2 regions of the Shewanella sp. 5S214 genome follow, and region 2 is predicted to be linked to the other one. Evidence: riboswitches for the same ligand, from Rfam matches in the RefSeq annotation. Region 2 holds a riboswitch; the other holds the start of a gene.
The links. Region 2 has a riboswitch for thiamine pyrophosphate ahead of thiC (phosphomethylpyrimidine synthase ThiC). Riboswitches for the same ligand answer to the same signal wherever they lie in the genome.
Positions count from the first base shown of each region.

Region 1: linked by a shared signal. The riboswitch ahead of ACED29_RS05830 (TonB-dependent receptor) and the one ahead of thiC (phosphomethylpyrimidine synthase ThiC) in region 2 are both predicted to bind thiamine pyrophosphate.

Region 1 covers NZ_JBGOOV010000006.1:109,724-114,005, reverse strand. The annotation lists gene hinT (purine nucleoside phosphoramidase) at 57-410, shown strand; gene ACED29_RS05845 (PaaI family thioesterase) at 410-919, shown strand; gene ACED29_RS05840 (PaaI family thioesterase) at 916-1,383, shown strand; gene ACED29_RS05835 (YcfL family protein) at 1,446-1,838, shown strand; TPP riboswitch at 1,974-2,081, shown strand; gene ACED29_RS05830 (TonB-dependent receptor) at 2,139-4,282, shown strand, end outside.
Region 2 covers NZ_JBGOOV010000001.1:354,505-358,786, reverse strand. The annotation lists gene ACED29_RS01390 (TonB-dependent receptor plug domain-containing protein) at 1-1,953, opposite strand, end outside; TPP riboswitch at 2,234-2,333, shown strand; gene thiC (phosphomethylpyrimidine synthase ThiC) at 2,540-4,282, shown strand, end outside.

The DNA of each region.
Region 1 (4,282 bases), on a different contig from region 2:
AAGAATTGATAGTATTATCAAAAGCAACAATGCAGTTATTTAATGAGGGCACCAAAATGGCTGAAGAAACCATATTTAGCAAAATTATTCGTCGTGAAATTCCAGCGGATATTTTATATCAAGATGATTTAGTTACTGCATTTAGGGATATTGCACCGCAAGCTCCTACCCATATTTTGATTATTCCTAACCATCTAATCGCCACGACTAATGACGTTAAGGCTTCTGATGAACAAGCATTAGGCCGGATGATGACGGTCGCGGCTAAACTTGCTGATGAAGCGGGTATTGCACAAGACGGTTATCGATTAATTATGAATTGCAATAAACACGCTGGCCAAGAGGTTTATCATATCCACATACATCTTTTGGGCGGTAAGCCGTTAGGCCCAATGCTGAGTCGTGACTAATGAAAATCAATAGCGATTTTTTTCCGTTAACCGAAGTGGCCAGTCGATTTGTTAATCAGTTAGCTCAATGCCGCCGTTTAGGGCTTACTGTCCAAGAGGCCAGTGAGCATCACGTGCTTATTGAGTTACCTTACAGCCAAGACATCATTGGTTATCCTGACACTGGGGTGATCCATGGCGGGGTGATTACCACCCTAATAGACACCGCCTGTGGCACGGCAGTGGTATGTGCAATATTAAAAAAATATCAATCGTTAGAATTGTCACCGACACTGGATTTACGGGTCGATTACATGAAACCTGCTGAGCCGCATAAATCGGTTTATGGGTTTGCAGAATGTTATCGATTATCGCCAAGCGTGGCTTTTACCCGCTCGATAGCTTACCAAGACAGTATTGATGAACCTATTGCTCACGCAGTGGGATCGTTTATGCGCATTAGCCCAGAAATGGTTGGTGAATCGTTTCGGCAAGCATTAATGGGTAATTTGCCGGAGACGAAATCATGAGTGAGCCAAGCAATATCAGTACGCAAACGGGTCTAGATGTTCAAGATGTGGTCAAACGGGCCATAGAGTTAAATGACTATAGTTACCTTCTTGAAAAAGTACCTTACTCACAATTTATAGGTATGTCTGTGGCGCGTTTTGGCGATGAAATGGTATTTAAATTACCCGCTAAAGATGACAATATTGGTAATCCTATATTACCTGCTATTCACGGTGGTGTGCTTGCTGGGTTTATGGAAATGTCAGCTATTGTGCAGTTAATGGTGTTTATGCAAGCTAAGAAAGTGCCTAAAATTGTCGATTTTTCAATTGATTATTTACGCGCAGGTTTGCATCAAGACACCTTTGCTGAATGCAAAATTACTCGCCAAGGTCGTAGAGTTGCAAACGTCAGCATGAACTGTTGGCAAACCAACCGCAAGCAGCTGATTGCGACAGCACGAGCACATTTTCTACTGGATTAGTCATGATGTGCTGCTGTGTTAGAGACAAGTTCAATTGCATCTATTTATTAAGGGAATATTGTATGAAAACATCATTATTATGTCTTATCGCTTCTGCGCTGTTACTTTCGGCTTGTGCGCATAATACTGCGGGTATCTCTGCTAATTCTAGTGGCCAACTTAGGGTTGATAATACCTCATTTGCTCGTGACGTTAACGTGACCGATATTTCATCACTTATGGTCGCGGACTTAATCAAAGCGTCAGCATTGATTCAAAGCCAATCGAGTACTGATTTGCGTATTCAATACAAATTCACTTGGTTCGATGCGAGTGGATTTACGGTTGAAGATGAAGCAAGCAGCTGGAAATCAGTTAAGTTACATGGCAAGCAGCAGTTACAAGTCGGTGCGGTTGCGCCCAATTCGCAAGTCACCCGATTTGAGGTCTATGTGAGGCAAGCATTCTCCAATTAGACTCCATTATCATTAGCTTTAAGCTTATTTATGACAATAATCGATGTGATTTAGTGTGAGGGTTAATTAATTGCATTGTTGAGTTATCAAATTGTGTCACTGCTCGTGTATTCATATTGAAGTTAGTTTATAATCGAGACCGCCAAGGGGTGTTCAGTAAAACCTGAACTGAGATGTCTGTATGACGAACCCTTAGAACCTGATCCGGCTTATACCGGCGTAGGAATGGGCCACACTATAACTCGGTGCACCTCTTATTCGCTACTCTTGCCGGATCTCAAAATTACTATTTGAGGTCCTATGTTCACGAAAAATTCTATTAGATTACACCACACCCCCATTGCCTTAGCGGTGATTACAGCCATAAGCTCACCTATTGCTATGGCTAAAACCGCTGATGTTGAACGCGTAACACCTGAATATGAAAAAATGGAAGTCATTGTCGTTAATGCTGATTTTAGTAATATCAGCCTTGAGAAAATGCCCTCCAGTGTCACCGTTATTGATGCGCAACAATTAGAAGATGAAGGCGCACAGCATTTTGAAGATGTGCTCAATTCGATTGCTAACTTTAATTGGTCTGGTGGTAGCTCTCGACCTAAATACTTCCAAATTCGAGGTGTTGGTGAGCAAGAGCAATATCAAGGTGCACCTAACTCATCAGTTGGTTTTGTGGTCGACGACATCGATTTATCAGGCCTTGGCATGGTATCGAGTATGTACGACATGCAACAGGTTGAAGTGTTGCGTGGTCCGCAGGGGACTCAGTATGGTGCCAACGCATTAGCCGGATTAATTTACCTAAAAAGTAACGACCCTACAGAGTCGTTTGAGCATGGCGCAAAAGTCAGCTTAGGTGACGATAACCTGCGCACTCTGTCAGGATTCAGCTCCGGCCCGCTCAATGACTCAGGCAAACTACTCTACCGGGTATCGTTAGAGCAACATAACCAAAATGGTTATCGTGACAACCTTTATCTTAATCGCGACGATACCAATGAGCGTGACGAGTTGACTGCCAGAGCGAAGTTACGTTGGTATGCGACTGACGATTTGCAAGTTGATTTAACCTTGTTACATGCAAACTTTGATAATGGCTACGATGTGTGGACATTAGACAATAATCCCAGCAACACCCTAACTGACCAACCTGGCGTCGATACGCAAAAAACCTCCGGTGCTGGGATTAAATTTATTTATTCTGGTATACCAACATTTGATTTCACGTCGTTAACCTCGTTTGCGCAAACCGACCACCATAATGGTTATGATGGCGATTGGGCTAATCCAGAATATTGGGCAAGCAAACAATGTGCAGCTTATGATGACTTTGGTGCCGTTAATGGCAGCGAACCTTGTGTTTACGATTATACCTGGGATAAAAAGGGCGACCGTAAAACCTTTACCCAAGAATTTCGTCTATCGTCAAAGACGGCTGGGCGTATTTTTGCAGGCAGCACCGACTGGTTAGTTGGCGTGTATGCGATGAATTTACAAGAAGATAATGACTTGTATTCAGAGTACAACACTTATCCAGATGAAGTGCTGCAGTCCAGTTACGATGCGACCAATTATGCGGTATTTGCTCAATTAGACAGCCATTTAGGTGATGAATATTTATTGTCTACAGGACTACGACTTGAACGTCGTGACAGTGATTATAGTGACAGTAATGAAGATAATTTCGCCCCATCAGAAGATATGTGGGGCGGGCATATTGCGTTATCAAAAGCCATTAATGCTGACCACAATGCCTATGTACGTATTGCCCGCGGTTATAAAGCGGGTGGTTTTAATATGACATTACCAGCTCAATTATCAGACAAAAAAGAGTTCGATACTGAGATCCTATATAACTATGAATTGGGCTTGAAATCGAGCTGGTTTGACGGTGAAGTCGATTCTACATTTGCGCTATTTTATATGGATCGCCAAGATCAACAAGTCGCCGCGTCGTTACAAGATCCTGATAGCCCCCAACGGTTTATTCTATTTACTGAAAATGCTGGTAGCTCGAATAACTATGGTGCAGAACTCGATGCTAAATGGTATTTAACCGAGAATATTGAGTTTTATGGCAGCTTTGGTTGGTTAGAAACCGAATATGGCCGATATCAATACAGCGATAAATATGGCTCAACTGTCGATTTGTCTGGCCGTGAACTGGCTCATTCACCTAACGTTACCTACAGTGCCGGTATGACCTATGTTGCTGACTCTGGTTGGTTTGCCAACGTGAATGCCAGTGGTAAAAGTCAGTTTTATTACTCGGACAGCAACGAGTCCAAGTCAGATGCTTATACCATTTATAATGCCCGTGTAGGTTATGAAACGCCAACTTGGTCGGCTTATTTATGGGGCCGTAATATGTTTGATGAACAGTATGGCGTGCGTGGTTTTTACTTTGGCAACGAGCCAGATCAGGGCTGGGTAGATAAACAATA
Region 2 (4,282 bases):
GATACTGCTGCTTAAGTTAAGCAGAGAGTAACTGTTGGTTGTATTTTCTAAGCGCTGACTATCAACGCGATCTTTGCTCGCGACCCATTGCCAGCTAAGGCTATTTTTCCAATCACCAAGTTCTTGGTGAAGAGCAAGTTCAGTTTGTAATGGCTTTATTTGATACAGAGGCTCGTCACCGTTATCTCTTTCGCCGTGAGTGGCAGTGGCATTAGCAACCATGAGCCATTTACCACTGCGGTTTTCTGCTAGTTGGTATTCAGCATCAATACGTGCACCAAACAGAGTCGCATTAACATTGGTAAACTGTAAAATATTGCGGCGAGTATTGGTCATAGGCGTTTTGTTAAAACTACCAACCTCATCGGCATCAATATAATCATTTATTTTGCTGTACCAAGCGGTAGCGCTGAAGGCTAAATCATCTTGTACCAATTTATAGGCTGTACTTAAGGTATGTGCTGTTTCGGCATTGAGGTTTGGGTTACCTATATAGCCATTTCCATCACCAAACCAACCGATCATGGTTGTTGCCATGGTGCTTTGACCCCAACTGTAACGTTCATATAAATTTGGTGCTCGGCTTTTTCTCGCTAAACCAACCTCTATGACTTCAGTGTCACTCAATTGATATCGAGCCAGGAGCGTAGCGTCGATAATATTGTCATTACGCTTACGATAAAGGCTGTTAAATTCATCTGCGGCTATGGCATTGACATTGTTCATACCCATCATCGCCATAGTGTTATAGGGTTGTACTTCAGCAGCGTTTGTTGACACGTATTCATATCGGACGCCCGCTGATAACCACCAACGACTATTTAGAGTGTGTTGCCATTCACCATAAAGAGCAGCACGTTGACGCTTGCCGTCATTAATATTGACATAATCATTAGGTCCCATCATAGATGAACCTTCGATAGCGGGCCAAGTATCGTCAAGTTGATAAACATAATATTCTTGTCCAATCAACAAGGTACTGTCTGAACTTATGGGTAATTGCCAATGCAACTGGTAGCTATAATCTTTTCCTTTGGTTTCCATCGGCATATTTCCGGTTTTTTCGTCAGTAAAGAATCCCATTTCATGTTCGACGCTGTGCCAATTGGCTTGTGCTGTAAACTCGGCATCATTTTCTAGTGAACGCTGATAACGCACTAACGCTCCATAGCTGTCATTGTTAGTCATATCCATATATTGGTTAGCGAAACCCTGATAAGGAATATGTTGATGAGTAAGCTTAATGGCTATTTGTTGGGTCTCATCTTGCCAAGCTGCCGTTAGCGCATGGTTTTGAGATTGATATAGCGTGTCGAGTACTTTATCGCCATGACCATCGCTATAACTGTTAGCATCTTCAAATGACCCTTGATAGCTAAAACTTAACGTTTTACTGGCAACGGTGGCATTGACGCCAGCAAGAAAAGCATCATCGGTACTGCGATAACCACTAGAAACATTACCACTGTGCCATGTTACAGCGTCGCTATCAGTGAACAGTGGGTTTAAACTGCTGATTTTTATCACACCAGCAATATTATCACCGCCAGCACTTACCGGAGAGACTCCCGCGACGACTTGCGTTGAACTGATTTGATTTGCAGATACATATGAGAGCGGCGGGTTCATCTGGTTCGCACATGATGAAGTGATGTCGCTACCATCGATAAGGATTTTTATCCGATCGCCCATCATGCCGTTTAAGATGGGTAAGGCTGACACACCGCCAGCTTCAGAGAAATCGACGCCTTGCTTTTTTAAGAGGTTTTCAGCCGAACCTAGTAGGTCTTTATGTGTTGTTTGCTGTCCTTGTACTTTGACATGTTCAACACCTTGGTTGTTTTGTATGTCATTCGATTCAGCTCTTACTTGCGGCGTTATGGCCAGTGTTACTGCCAATGCAATTGATGAGTAAGCCCATGGGGCGTTATTCGTTAATTTAATGGTTTGCATTACTTTGTGAGTCAAAGCTATCACCTTTATTGTTTTTTTATAAACCTTTGATGAGTTAATTTCAAAGGAGATTGTTCACCTTAATAAATTATAACCTGCTAATAAATATGAAGAGTGCGACATGATGTCGCACCTTTATAAATATATGCATCAAGTGTTGAGTGAATACGATAGATAATGGATAAAGCTAAACTAATGCCGGCATGTTAACTCATAGATGTCATAGCAATAGATGATAGTTAGGGCTTGATATTTTGTTTAAAGCTTGCCTATACTGACGCACATCTTGTCGGAGTGCCATTATGGCTGAGACCGTTTATTCGGGATCCGTTGAACCTGATCAGGCTAGAACCTGCGAAGGAAACAAGCGTAATAATCATTATTATTGGGAAGATAATAACGTTTTAACAAGACAGTAAATGGACGTTTACCTCTGAGTTTTTTATCGGTTTATATGTCCAGTTAAGTTATTACTTTAGTATTTTTCTATGTGGTTATTGACGTAAGCGATAGTATTTTTATTGTTTACTGCTGCTATCAACACCTCTCCAGACAAGCAACTCTACTCTTAATAATGAGGTTGCTAATGTCAAATCCAAACCGTCGTCAAACTCGAGCTAATGCTCAACAATTTATTGATACCCTTAAACCGTTACAACATCCTAATTCTGAAAAAGTCTATTTAACGGGTAGTCGTGCAGACATCAACGTCGCTATGCGTCAGGTTAATCAAACTGAAACCGTCATTGGCGGCACCGATGCAAAGCCCATTAAACAAGCCAATCCACCTATCATGGTCTACGACTGCGCGGGCGCTTATTCTGATCCCCTTGCCGACATTAATGTGCGTCAAGGTTTAGCTAAAATCCGTCAAGCATGGATTGATGAGCGACAAGATACCGAGCAATTAACCGGTGCAAGTTCAGGTTTTACTCAACAGCGACTGGCTGATGATGGCTTAGATCACTTGCGTTTTGATGCCCTAGTTGCGCCGAAGCGAGCCAAGCAGGGCAAATGCGTGACCCAAATGCATTATGCTCGCCAAGGTATTGTTACCCCTGAAATGGAATACATTGCCATTCGTGAAAACATGGCTCGTGCTGAAGTAACCGACACCGTATTGACTCAAAAGGCACCAGGAGAGGCTTTTGGTGCGCATATTGGTCAGCTGATCACTCCTGAGTTTGTCCGCGATGAAGTCGCTCGAGGTCGAGCGATTATCCCACTCAATATTAACCATCCTGAAACCGAACCTATGATTATTGGGCGTAATTTTTTGGTGAAGGTGAATGCCAATATTGGTAATTCGGCGGTGACATCGTCAATTGAAGAAGAAGTGGAAAAACTGGTGTGGTCAACTCGTTGGGGCGCCGATACCGTCATGGACTTGTCGACCGGACGTTATATCCATGAAACCCGTGAGTGGCTTATCCGTAATTCGCCTGTTCCAATTGGTACTGTGCCGATTTATCAAGCATTAGAAAAGGTTAATGGCGTTGCCGAAGATCTCAGTTGGGCGGTATTTAGAGATACGCTAATAGAACAAGCCGAGCAGGGCGTAGATTATTTTACCATCCATGCAGGGGTGTTATTGCGTTATGTACCTATGACCGCCAAACGCCTTACCGGTATTGTGTCGCGTGGCGGTTCAATTATGGCTAAGTGGTGTTTAAGCCACCATCAAGAAAGTTTCTTATATGAGCATTTTCGCGATATTTGCCAGATTTGCGCCCAATACGATGTGTCCTTGTCGTTAGGCGATGGTATGCGCCCCGGTTCAATTGCCGATGCCAATGATGAAGCGCAATTTGCAGAATTAGAAACCTTAGGCGAGTTGGTTAAAATTGCATGGGAATATGATGTGCAAACCATCATCGAAGGCCCTGGTCATGTACCAATGCAGTTGATTAAAGTCAATATGGAAAAGCAATTGGCCCTTTGTGATGAAGCGCCTTTTTATACCTTAGGCCCACAAACTACCGATATCGCGCCGGGTTATGATCACTTCACCTCAGGGATTGGCGCTGCCATGATGGCTTGGTATGGCGTGGCGATGTTGTGTTACGTCACCCCCAAAGAACACTTAGGCTTACCTAACAAAGAAGATGTAAAACAAGGCTTAATTGCCTACAAGATTGCAGCTCATGCTGCTGATGTCGCTAAAGGTCATCCAGGTGCACAAGTGCGTGATAATGCGTTATCCAAAGCCCGCTTTGAATTCCGTTGGGAAGATCAATACAACCTAGGCCTTGATCCTGATACCGCTCGTGCTTACCACGACGAATCGTTACCACAAGAATCAGCAAAAGTGGCTCATTTTTGTTCAATG